DNA from 2 places in the Methylobacterium sp. B1 genome. Region 1 is predicted to be linked to the other one. Evidence: predicted binding sites of a transcription regulator. Region 1 holds the regulator's gene; the other holds the start of a gene.
What was found. Region 1 encodes PhoB, which activates phosphate uptake and scavenging genes when phosphate is short. Its sites were predicted from a motif close to TGTCATNNANCTGTCAT; they were not measured.
Positions count from the first base shown of each region.

Region 2: I53_RS07690 (Orn/Lys/Arg decarboxylase N-terminal domain-containing protein) is a predicted target of PhoB. The motif match lies at 3,346-3,362, and genes of this name have one in related genera.

Region 1 covers NZ_BACT01000022.1:10,360-16,592, forward strand. The annotation lists gene I53_RS00675 (protein-disulfide reductase DsbD domain-containing protein) at 1-1,618, shown strand, start outside; gene phoB (phosphate regulon transcriptional regulator PhoB) at 1,766-2,461, opposite strand; gene phoU (phosphate signaling complex protein PhoU) at 2,650-3,369, opposite strand; gene pstB (phosphate ABC transporter ATP-binding protein PstB) at 3,488-4,303, opposite strand; gene pstA (phosphate ABC transporter permease PstA) at 4,324-5,214, opposite strand; gene pstC (phosphate ABC transporter permease subunit PstC) at 5,227-6,204, opposite strand.
Region 2 covers NZ_BACT01000267.1:1,761-7,993, reverse strand. The annotation lists partial or broken gene I53_RS07700 (YceI family protein) at 1-206, shown strand, start outside; gene I53_RS07695 (GNAT family N-acetyltransferase) at 374-952, opposite strand; gene I53_RS07690 (Orn/Lys/Arg decarboxylase N-terminal domain-containing protein) at 952-3,297, opposite strand; gene I53_RS07685 (hydroxyacid dehydrogenase) at 3,516-4,496, opposite strand; partial or broken gene I53_RS07680 (TonB-dependent receptor) at 5,009-6,233, shown strand, end outside.

The DNA.
Region 1 (6,233 bases):
GCTCTGGCCCCTGCGCCTGTCGAGCCAGGGCGACACGCTGCAGCTCGATTTCGCCGCGACCGGCCTGAAACCCGAATCCATCCGGAACGCCGCCTATTTCCCCTATGCCGAGACGGCGATCGACAACGCCGCCGCGCAGGTGATGACCGTCGACGAGACCGGTCTGCATCTGACCATCGCGCGCAGCAGCCCGACCGATCCTTTGCCCGCCGCCCTGCCCGGCGTCCTGACGATCGACGAGGTCGGTACGGACGGCACCCGCCGCCTCGCCTTCGCGTATGGTGACGAGCCGGTGCTTCCTGCCGTCGCGGCCGCGTCGAGCGCGCCGAATCCGGCCGGAGCCCCGCCCGCCGCCGCCGAGTTCGACGCGCTGACCCTCGCGACCGCCGCGGCCTTCGCCTTTTTGGGCGGCCTGATCCTAAACCTGATGCCCTGCGTCTTCCCGGTGCTGTCCATCAAGGTGCTGAGCCTCGTGCGGCATGCCGGCGAGGGCCCGGCGCGGCTGCGGCTGCACGGCCTCGCCTACACGGCCGGCGTGCTGGCGAGCTTCCTCGGCCTCGCATCCCTGCTGATCGCCCTGAAGGGCGGTGGGGCCGCGATCGGCTGGGGCTTCCAGCTGCAATCGCCCGCCATGGTCGCAGCCCTCGCCTATCTGCTGTTCGCTATGGGCCTGAGCCTGTCCGGAGTGGTCCATGTCGGCGGCCGGCTCGCCGGCCTCGGAGACGGCCTGACCCGGCGTGCCGGCCTGAGCGGCTCGTTCTTCACGGGTGTGCTGGCGACCCTGGTGGCGACCCCCTGCACGGCGCCGTTCATGGGCTCGGCGGTGGGCTTCGCGCTGACGCAGAGTGCCGGTGTCGCGCTCGCCGTCTTCGCGAGCCTCGGCCTCGGCCTCGCCCTGCCCTTCCTGGTGCTGACCCTCTGGCCGCCGGCCCTGCGGGCGCTGCCGCGGCCGGGCGCCTGGATGGAGACCCTCAAACAGGTCCTGGCCTTCCCGGTCTACGCCACCGTGGCCTGGCTGATCTGGGTTCTGGCGCAGCAGGTCGATCCGCGTGGGCTGCTGGCGGCGCTGATCGGCCTCGTCCTGGTGGGCTTCGCCGCCTGGGCCTGGGAACACGGCCGCGCCGCCGCGCCCGGGGCGGGCCGGGTCGCGCGGTTCGCTGCGGCCCTCGCGCTAATCGCCGTGTCGGCCCTCGCCGTGACCCTTCCGCGGGACCGCACCGCGCCGTCGGCGCAGGCCGCCGCCGACGGGGTCGAGCCCTTCACTCAAGCGCGTCTCGACGCCCTGGTGGACGCGCACCGCCCCGTCTTCGTGGACATGACCGCCGCGTGGTGCATCACCTGCGCGGTGAACGAGGCGACCTCGCTCAACACCAAGGCCGTGCGGGCCGCGATGGCCGAGCGCGGCGTGACCTACATGAAGGGCGACTGGACCAACCAGAATCCCGAGATCACCCGTCTGCTGGAGAAGCACGGGCGCAGCGGCGTGCCGCTCTACCTCCTCTATACCGGAACCGGAGCGCCTCAGGTGCTTCCGCAGATCCTCACCGAGGGGACGGTTCTGGCGGCGCTCGACGCCGTGCCGGTCGCGTCCGGCCGGAGCGCGGCGCTGACCCGCTGAATCTGCGCGAGGCCCGGGGGGCCGCCGGGCCTCGCAGCATCCGCCGGCCTCGAACGTCCCTGGCTCCCTTCGCTGCACGCGGGCGGGCGGCGCGGCCGACCGGCCTCCGGCCCGGAACCCTTTGTCCCGGAACGCTTCGCGCCCCTCTCAAGCGTCGAGCGAGAACGTCTCGTCGAAGGCGTAGCCCGAGCCGCGGACCGTACGGATCGGGTCGGCTTGGCGCGGGCCGTTCAGTGCCTTGCGCAGCCGCCCGACATGGACGTCGACCGTGCGCTCGTCGATGTAGACGTCGTGTCCCCAGACCCCGTCGAGGAGCTGCTCGCGGGAGAAGACACGGCCCGGCGCCAGCATCAGGAATTCCAGCAGACGGAACTCTGTGGGGCCGAGATGCAGCTCCTCGCCGCCGCGGCGGACGCGATGGCCGGTGCGGTCGAGTTCGAGGTCGCCCGCCGCCAGCCGGTCCGAGACATGGGCGGGCTTGGCCCGGCGGAGCAGCGCGCGGATCCGGGCAAGCAGTTCCGGGACGGAGAACGGCTTGACGATGTAGTCGTCGGCGCCCGTCCCGAGACCGCGGATCCGGTCGCCCTCCTCGCCCCGGGCAGTGAGCATGATCACGGGCAGCCGCTCGGTCTCCCGGCGCGCCCGGATCCGCCGGCACAGCTCGATGCCCGACAGGCCGGGCAGCATCCAGTCGAGCAGGACGAGATCGGGGATCCGCTCCGCCAGGAGCAGCTCCGCGTCGTCGCCCCGAGCCGCGGAATCCACCAGAAAGCCCTCGGCTTCCAGATTGTAGCGCAGCAGCGTGGTCAGCGCCTCCTCGTCCTCGACGATCAGGACTTGCATGCTCACGTTCGAAGATCCGTTCACGAAGCGGCGCCATACGGCCTGCAGGCGCGCCGACTCTCCTTGGAGTTGGCGGGCAGGCAGAGGGTGCAGGAGGCGCCGCTCAGCCTCAACCCGCACGCTCCGATTCTCCGGCGGCGCCCCACAGGAGCGCGCGCAGGCCGACGCCTGGACCGGGGGCGGCCCGCTTACGGAGCCGGCACCCCGTCCACGGTCGCATAGTTCGACGCATCGTTCTTCGGCCGGTCGCCCGCCAGGGCCTCGCCCGTGGCGAGATAATGGATCGTCTCGGCGATGTTGGTTGTGTGGTCGCCGATCCGCTCGACGTTCTTGGCGCAGAACAGAAGATGCGTGCAGAACGAGATGTTGCGCGGATCCTCCATCATGTAGGTCAGGAGCTCGCGGAACAGCGAATTGTACAGGGCGTCGATCTCGCCGTCCCGCTCCCAGACATCGTGGGCTGCCTGGACGTCGCGGCTCGCATAGGCGTCGAGAACGTCCTTGAGCTGGCCCTCCGCGAGGTCGCTCATGTGGCGCACGCCGAGAACGATCTTCTGGGCCGGCGCCTGATCGGAGATCGCCACCACCCGCTTGGCGACGTTCTTGGCGAGGTCGCCGATCCGCTCGAGGTCGCCGGAGACGCGGATCGCCGAGATCGTCTCACGCAGATCGATCGCCAGGGGCTGACGCCGGGCGATCAACAGCACGGCGCGCTCCTCGATGTCCCGCTGCAGGGCGTCGAGGCGCTTGTCGGCGACGATCACCGCCTGGGCGAGCGTGTCGTCCCGGCGCACGAGGGCGTCCGTCGCCTCCGCGGTCATCTTCTCGGCCACGCCGCCCATCTCCGAGATCGAGCGACGCAGGTTCTCCAGGTCGGTGTCGTAGGAGGTGACGATATGGCCGGGCATGGCGAATCCTTCGATGGGTCCCGGGGGCGGCGCTCCGGGGAGGCCCTCGGGGACCCGCCGGCCCTCCGCGGATGCGGCGACCGGACGGCCTTCCCCGAGACCGGAGCGTCCAGGCAGACTAGCCGAACCGGCCGGTGATGTAGTCCTGGGTGCGGCGTTCCGTCGGGTTCATGAACATCCGGTTGGTCGGACCGAACTCGATCAGCTGGCCCAGATACATGAAGGCGGTGAACTGCGAGATGCGCGCCGCCTGCTGCATGTTGTGGGTGACGATCACGATGGTGAACTCGTCGCGCAACTGCTCGATCAGCTCCTCGATGCGGCCGGTGGAGATCGGGTCGAGGGCCGAGGTCGGCTCGTCGAACAGGATCACCTCCGGGCGCTGCGCCACCGTGCGGGCGATGCACAGGCGCTGCTGCTGGCCGCCCGACAGGCCCGTGCCCTGCTGCTTGAGCTTGTCCTTCACCTCGTCCCAGAGGGCGGCCTTGCGCAGGGAGGCCTCGATCCGGCCGTCGAGTTCGGATTTCGGCAGCTTCTCGTAGAGGCGCAGGCCGAAGGCGACGTTGTCATAGATCGACATCGGGAACGGCGTCGGCTTCTGGAACACCATGCCGATGCGCGAGCGCAGCTCGTTCAGGTCGATGGAGGGGCTGAGGATGTTCTCGCCGTCCAGGAGGATCTCGCCCTCGGCCCGCTGCTCCGGATAGAGGCTGTAGATCCGGTTGAAGCAGCGCAGCAGGGTGGACTTGCCGCAGCCCGAGGGCCCGATCAGCGCCGTGACCTGCCGGTCGTGAAAGTTGAGGTTGACGTCCTTCAACCCGTGGAAGCTGCCGTAGTAGAAGTTCAGGCGCTTCACGGCGATCCGCACGGGACCGCCCTCGTCGGCGCGGTTGCGGTTCAGCTCGACCGTGGGGATCGCGGAGGCGGCGTTCATCGTCGTGTCCTCGAAGGGTCTCAGCGCGAGGTCTGCGGCTTGATCACAAGGCGGGCAATGATCGACAGCACCAGGATGGTGGCGGTGATCAGAAGCGCGCCGGCCCAGGCGAGGCCCTGCCAGTTCGGATAGGGCGAGAGGGCGAACTGGTAGATCATCACCGGCAGGTTCGCGACGCCACCCATCAGGTTGGCCGAGAACCAGGAATTGTTGTTGAGGGCGGTGAACAGCAATGGCGCCGTCTCGCCGGCGATGCGCGCCAGGGCCAGGATGATCCCGGTGACGATGCCAGCCGAGGCCGCCCGCCACGTGACGTTGATGATCACCGTCGAGGGCGGCGCCCCGAGCGCCGCGCCGGCCTCCCGCAGGGTTCCGGGGACGAGCCGCAGCATGTCCTCGGTGGTGCGGACGATCACCGGAACGGCGATGATCGCGAGCGCGACGCCGCCGGCCCAGCCCGAATAGGTGCCCATCGGCCGCACCATCAGGGTGTAGACGAACAGGCCGATCAGGATCGACGGCGCCGAGAGCAGGATGTCGTTGAGGAAGCGGATCAGGGCCGCGAGCTTCGAGCCGCGCCCGTACTCGGCCAGGAAGGTCCCGGCCATGACGCCGACCGGCGTCGCGATCACGATGCCGATCCCGGTCAGGACGAGGCTGCCCAGAATGGCGTTGGCGATGCCGCCGCCCTCGGATCCGGGGCCCGGCGTCGGGTTGGTGAACAGGGTCGGCGTGAAGCCGCGCACGCCCTGGACGATCAGCATCACCAGGATCGAGCCCAGGACCAGGGCACCCACCAGCGTCGCCCCGGTGCAGGCAACCCGCAGCGTGCGGTCGGCGATGCGCCGGCCCTGACGGACCCGGCCGGAGCGGCGCCGGGGCGCCGCGGTCATCGTGGGGGAGGCGTCCATCGCGCGTGCTCCTCAGGCGGCCTGGACGCGGCGCGTCAGCAGCCGGGCGATGATGAGAACCACGAAGGTGATCACGAACAGGATGCAGCCCAGAGCCATCAGGGCGTTGAGCTGGAGGCCGTCGGCTTCGTTGAACTCGTTGGCGATGCGCGACGCGATGGTCGAGCTCGGATCGAAGATCGAGGCCGAGAGGCGGTTGGCGTTGCCGACCACGAAGGTCACCGCCATCGTCTCGCCCAGCGCCCGGCCGAGGCCGAGCATGATCGCCCCGATGATCGAGACCGAGGCCTGCGGCACCAGCACGTGGCGCACCACCTCCCAGGTGGTGCAGCCGATGCCGTAGGCGCTCTCGCGCAGCACGGTCGGGATCTGGTCGAGCATGTCGCGGGCGATCGAGGCGATGAACGGCACGATCATGATCGCCAGGATGATCCCGGCGGTGAAGACGCCGACGCCCGAGGGCACCCGGGCGTAGAACAGCGTGCCGACGATCGGCATGCCCTCGACGAGGTTCGAGACCGGGATCTGGATGTAGCGCGCGAAGAGCGGCGCGAACACGAACAGGCCCCACATGCCGTAGATGATGCTGGGCACGGCGGCGAGCAGCTCGATCGTCATGGCGACCGGCTTGCGGGCCCAGCCCGGGCAGAGCTGGGTGAGGTAGACCGCGATCCCGAGGGAGACGGGGACGCCGATCAGGAGCGCCAGGAAGGCGGAGGCGACGGTCCCGATCACCGCCACCAGGGCGCCGTACTGCTCGGTCCCGACGTTCCAGGCGCTGGAGGTCAGGAACCCGAAGCCGAATTCGCGGAAGGCGGGCCAACCGCCGTAGAGGATCGAGCCCAGGATGCCGGCGAGGACGAGCAGCACCAGCAGCGCTGCGGCATACGAGGAGGTCCGGAACAGGGTGTCGAGGCTCCGGCTCGGCGCCTTCCGCGCCGTCGCGGAACGGGTTCGGCCGAGGGCGATCGATTCTGTCAAAGCGGGCATCCGCTGTTCTCTGCGAAGAGGGCGTGGTA
Region 2 (6,233 bases), on a different contig from region 1:
CGATCCGCGGCACGAGCCGGCCGGTGACGCTGCCGTTCCACCTGACCTTCGACGGCGGCGCGGCGCATGCCGTGGGGCGCGTCGGCCTCGTCCGCACCGAGTTCGGCGTCGGCCAGGGGGCCTGGGCCTCGGGCCAATGGGTGGCGCTCGATGTCGGCGTCGAGGTCGACATCGTCGCGACGGCGCAGCCGGCCTCCGGCCACTGATCCCGGCCCCGGTCGACTCCTTCGGCGGGTGTCACGCGCTCCGTCATCGCGAGCGCAGCGAAGCGACCCAGGGTAGCGCGCCCTCCGTAAGTGTGGCGCTCCTGGATTGCTTCGCTGCGCTCGCAATGACGGCGGCCGGGCGTCGGACGCCGCCCCGTCCCGGCCCGCTACCCCGGCCGGTCCTCCGACCCGGTGCCCAGCGCCCGCTGGACCATGACGCTGTCCGACCAGTGGCCGTACTTGAAGCCCACCGCCCGCAGGTAGCCGACCCGCTCGAACCCGCAGGCCTCGTGGAGCCGCAGGGACGCCGCGTTCTCGGCGTCGATGTAGCCGATCATCTGGCGGTAGCCGCCGGCCGCGCAGGCTTCGATCAGGGCCGGCAGCAGCCGGCGGCCGATCCCGGCATGCAGGTGGTCGGGATGCACGTAGATCGAGTGCTTCAGCGTGTAGCGGTAGGCCGGGCGTTTCCGGAACGGCACCGCGTAGGCGTAGCCCGCCACCGCGCCGTCCCGGTCGGCCACGAGGTGGGGCAGGCGCTTCTTGCGCATGGTCTTGCGCCGCCGCTTCAGGTCGTCGGGAAGCAGACGGTCCTCCTCGGCGACGCCGACATCGCTCACGCCCCTGCTGATGTGGTGCTCGTAGATCGCCACCATCGCCTCGACATCCGCATCCGAGGAGGCGCGGATGACGATGTCGGGGCAGGTGCGGGCCGGGACCAGGCCGGGCGTCTCGACCTCGATCTCCATCAGGCCCCCTCGCGTGCCACGTAGGTGTGGAAGCGGATCCGCCCGTCCGGATCGACCTCGCGGTAGACGCCCTGGATCTCGGCCTCGAAGCCCGGGAACAGGTTGGCGGAGGCCTCGAACATCTTGAAATAGTCGAGCATGGGCTTGGCCCGGTCGTCCAGGCGCTCGCCCGGCAGCACCGTGCCGATGCCCGGGGGATAGACCAGCATCAGCGTGGTGGCGATCCGCCCCTCGGCCTCGGCGATCGGCACGTAATCGACCTTGTTGCGGGTCAGCAGCTGGGCGGCCTTCTTGGGCGGCATCACCATCTCGGGCAGGTGCTCCGGGGCGAACTGGCGCCGCTGGAGCGTGGAGGTGCCGGCCTCCCGGTGGAAGGCGTGGAATTCGGCGCAGAGGTCGCGCAGGCGCACGCCGCGGTAGCGGTTCGGCCGGCGGTTGACGAATTCCGGCATGGCCTCCTCCAGCGGGACGTTGTCGTCGTGGAGCCGCTTGAAGGCGACGAGGCCCGAGATCAGCGTGCCGGCCTTGGAGGATTCGACCCCCGGGGTCAGCAGGAAGAGCAGCGAGTTCAGGTCGTTCTTCTCGGCGACGATCCGGTTCTCACGCAGGTATTGCGCCACGATCGGCGCCGGCACGCCGTGCTGGGCGTAGGCCCCCGTGTGCCGGTCGAAGCCGGGGGTGAGCACGGTGAGCTTGTTCGGGTCGGTGATCGCGTAGCCCGGCGCCACGTGGGTGAAGCCGTGCCAGCGCGCGCCCGGCTTCAGCTCCCAGTGGCGCGGCGTGGCGGCGAGCTCGTCGGTCGGCACGCTCTCCCACGGCACCTCGGCCCCGTCGGCATTCACCGTCACGTCCGGCACGAAGGGGTCGAAGAACCAGCGCCTTGCGGGATCGCGTTCGTTCTCCTCGAATTCCCGCCGGATCGCCCGGACCTTCTTGCGCCACTCGATCCCGAGCCGGATCGTGTCGTCCCACAGGATCATGCCCGAGCGGCCCTTCATCATCTGGGCGCCGACATCGAGGGAGGCAAAGAGCGGGTAGAAGGGCGACGTGGAGGCGTGGACGAGGAAGCTCTCGTTGAGCCGCTTGTGCTCGACCCGCCGGGTCTGGCCGCGGATATGCCCGTCGCGGGTGTGGATCTGCGAGGCCTGGGAGAAGCTCGCGAGCTGCTTGTGGGTCGATTGCGTGGCGACGATGCCGGGCGAGGTCTCGTCGAGGCCGGTCAGCCCCATGGCGAAGCGGCGGGCGTAGAGCGGGTGGAACTTCATGAAGCCCGCCCAGGCCTCGTCGAACAGGATGTAGTCGCAGAGGTGGCCGATCTTCTCCAGGATCTCCTGGGCGTCGTAGATCGTGCCGTCGTAGGTGCACTGCTCGATCACCGCGACGCGGAACGGCCGCTCCCGGCGCCACGCCTCGGGATCGGTCACCAGCGGGTTCCGGCGGATCTTCTCCCGGATCCGGGTCTCGTCGAGGGCCTCATGATACATGGGGCCGATCAGGCCGTAGGCGTTCCGGTCCGTTTCCAGAAAGATCGGGATGCCGCCGCCCAGGAACAGGGCGCCGTGATGCGCCGCCTTGTGGTTGTTGCGGTCGAACAGGACGAGGTCGTCCTCCGCGATCAGCGAGGACAGGACGATCTTGTTGGAGGCCGAGGTGCCGTTGAGGACGAAGTAGGTCTTCTCGGCCCCGAAGATCTTGGCGGCCTCCTTCTGGGCCTTCAGCGCCGGGCCCTCGTGGGTCAGCAGGTCGCCGAGGTCGAGGACCGAGTTGTCGAGGTCGTCGCGGAAGATCGCTTCCCCCAGGTGCTCCACGAAGATCCGGCCGATCGGCGACCGGTTGTAGAAGATGCCGCCGTTGTGGCCCGGACAGGTCCAGAGCTGGTTGCCCTTCTCGGCGTAGTCGACGAGCGCGCCGAAGAACGGCGTCTTGAGGGTCTGGGCGTATTGCGTGACCCGGCTGACGAGGCCGCGGGCGATGAATTCCGGCGTCTCCTCCGCCAGGAAGATGTAGCCGTCGATGAAATCGAGCAGTTCGACCGGGATGTCCTCCAGCCGCTTGCGGCGGACCATGATGACGATCGGCATCTCCAGGCCGCGCTTGCGCATCATGTCGATGAGGGCGGCGGCCTTGCCGTCGAGGCCGCGCTTGCCCCAATCGACCACGAGGCAGCCCACCGCGGCGTCGGTCTGCACCGCGATGGCCGCGTCCTCGACCCGCCGGGCGCGCACCACCTCGAAGCCGCGCTGCTCCACGGCTGCCACGATCTGATTGACGCGCGCGCCTTCGAGATCGTCCGGATCGAAGGCGGGGGCGCACATCAGGACCGTGAAGCGACGGTGGAAGTCCATGGAGCCCTCTCTGGCCTCGGATGCAGCGCGTGGCTTTCCGGCCCGTCTGCGACGATTGCATGACAACGTGCGCGGCGGGCGGTCGTGGTGCGGACGAAAGGGCGTGATCCGGGCGCGGTCGGAGCCGTTGGACCGCGGCCTTCCCACCCGCGCCCTCATCCTGAGGTGCCGGTCGGAGATCGGTCGCGCGGCCCGCGGCGGCAACCCGTCTCAGGGTATCACAGGGCGCGCCGCCGCGCCCAGACATCCGGATTGACCAGTCCGCCCGGCCGCCGGCCTGCCAGCACGTCGACCACGCGGCCGGCGGCGGTTTCGGCGGTGCGGATCAGGGCCGACCCGGTGGAACCGCCGACATGGGGCGTCAGGATCGCCCGCGCCTGACGGGCGAGGGGGTGGTCGGCCGGCAGGGGCTCCTGCGCGAAGACGTCCAGCCCGGCGCCCGCGATCGTGCCGGATTCCAGCGCCTCCACCAGGGCCGCCTCGTCGATCAGACCACCGCGGCTGGTGTTGATCAGGAAGGCGTCCCGCTTCATCCGGGCGAGCTGGTCCCGGCCGATCAGGCCGCGGGTGGCAGGGGTCAGGGGCACGTGCAGGGAGACGATGTCGGCCTCCGCGAGGAGCGCGTCCACCGAAGGAGCCCGCAGGGCGCCGGCATTGGCGAAGTCGGCGTCCGGCCGGCTCGGGCCGTAGGTCAGCACCCGCAGGCCGAGGGCCGTGCCGAGCCGGGCCGTCGCCTGCCCGATCGCCCCGAAGCCGACGAGGCCCAGCGTCAGGCCGGCCAGCTCGATCAGGCGGGCGGTGAACTTGAAGCTGTCGTCCCCGCGCCGGACCGAGCGGTCGGCCTCCGGCAGGGCCTTGGCCAGGGCGAAGATCAGCGCCAGCGTCTGCTCGGCCACCGAGACGGCGTTGGCGCCGGGCGTGTTGACCACCACGATCCCGGCCTCGGTCGCCTCGGCGGTGGCGACGTGGTCGGTGCCGGTGCCGTGCACGCCGATCACCCGCAGGGCCGGGGCCGCCGCGATGGCGCGGGCCGGGAAGCCGGTGTTGCGGGTGATGACGGCGACGCACGGGGCGGCCTCGCGGGCCAGGGTCTCGGGATCCGTGCCGCTCGCCGGACGCGGCTCCAATCCGGCCGCCCGCAGCCGGTCGAGGCCCGCCGCGTGGATCGGCTGGACGATGAGGCACGGACCGGTGATCACGGGAAAACCTCTGCACTAGAGGAGGGGTGACAGGCACGTTTCGCGCCGGGCCCGTCTAGGCGGGGTGGGCAACCCTGGCAACCGGGCGCCCCGGTCTCCGCCGCGGCAACCCGATCGGACGCGCGCGATCCACACCCGATCGCGGTCGTGTCGGGCCCCGCACGCCCCGCCCGGCCCGACGATCCCGGCCGCGCGCCTCGGCCGAGCTCTGGCCCGGCCTTCCGCGAAATCGCCGGCTCGACCGTGCGATGATGAGTGAGGCACTGATAATGATGTCGTTCGGCAATGGAATTCAGTATAGAACGCACTCAATATCGATCACGTAGATCGACCCTGCGTGCGCTGAATATAATTATAATTAATCCAAATGTATTTTTGACACACGTAGAGATATTTGCTGCCTTGCTCCGTGATTCGGAGCTTTCGTCACGACAATGCGGTCTCAAGATTTCTCGGTGTCGGTTTCCGCGCGGAACCGGCGCCGGCGGCGCGCGGCCCGGCCGGTTCTCCCGATGGCTGTCCTGCTGGGCTTCGTCGGTTCCGGGCTGCACGCGGCCCGCGCGGAGGAGGCCGGGGCCGGCCGGGAGGTCCAGCTCGACGAAATCTCGGTCGCGAGCGCGGCCGCGCCGCGCGGACCGGTCCCGGCCTATGCCGGCGGTCAGGTGGCGCGGGGCGGTCGCCTCGGCCTGCTGGGCGATACCGAGATCCAGAAGGCGCCCTTCAGCATCGCCAGCTACACCGACACGCTCATCCGGGACCGGCAGGCGCGGACGGTGTCCGAGACCCTGGTCCTCGACCCGTCGGTGCGCGCCACCCAGACCACGGGGGCGCCGTTCGACTCCTTCTCCATCCGGGGCTTCCCGTCCAACGAGAACACCAGCGGCGAGGTCGCCTTCGACGGGCTCTACGGCATTGCCCCGAGCTTCCGCATCTTCACCGACTACGTGGAGCGCATCGAGGTCCTAAAGGGGCCGTCCGCCGCCCTCACGGGGGTGTCGCCGAACGGCGCGGTCGGCGGCGTGGTCAATATCGTCCCGAAGCGCGCCGGCGCGGACCTGACCCGCGTCACCCTGGATTACGGCTCGACCGCCTGGGGCGGCAGCCAGGTCGACGTCGCCCGCCGCTGGGGGCCGGGACGGGAATGGGGCGCCCGCGTCGTCGGCAGCCTGCACGGGGGCGCCACGCCCTTCGACCGCCAGACTGAGACGACCGGCGTCGGGGCCCTGGCCCTCGACTAACAGGGTGACGGGTTCCGCGCGTGGCTCTACCTGCTGGCGCAGACGGACCGCTTCAACGCGCCGCTGCGCCCGTTCCTCCTGCGGGCCGGCGTGCCCGTACCGCGGGCGCCCGACGGTCGCCTGAACCTGACCCAGCCCTGGGAATACTCGGACGTCGACGATCGCGGCGGCCTGCTGCGCACCGAGTACGACCTGACCGATCAGGTCACGCTGTTCGCGGATGTCGGCGGCGGGCAGACCGGAGTGGAGCGGTACTTCCAATCGGCACCGACGATCCTCAACGGCCGCGGCGACACGACCAGCACGCCGCAATTCTACGCCCTCGGCGTCGACCGGCTCACCTACGACGCCGGCGTCCGGGCCCGGTTCGAGACCGGATTCATCCGCCACGCCCTCACGCTTCAGGGCTCCGTGTACGACGAGGCGACGGGACGGCGGTTCTCGCCCGGCCGGGGCGCCTACCTGTCGAACCTCTACGTGCCGGCCCTCGTCCCGTACA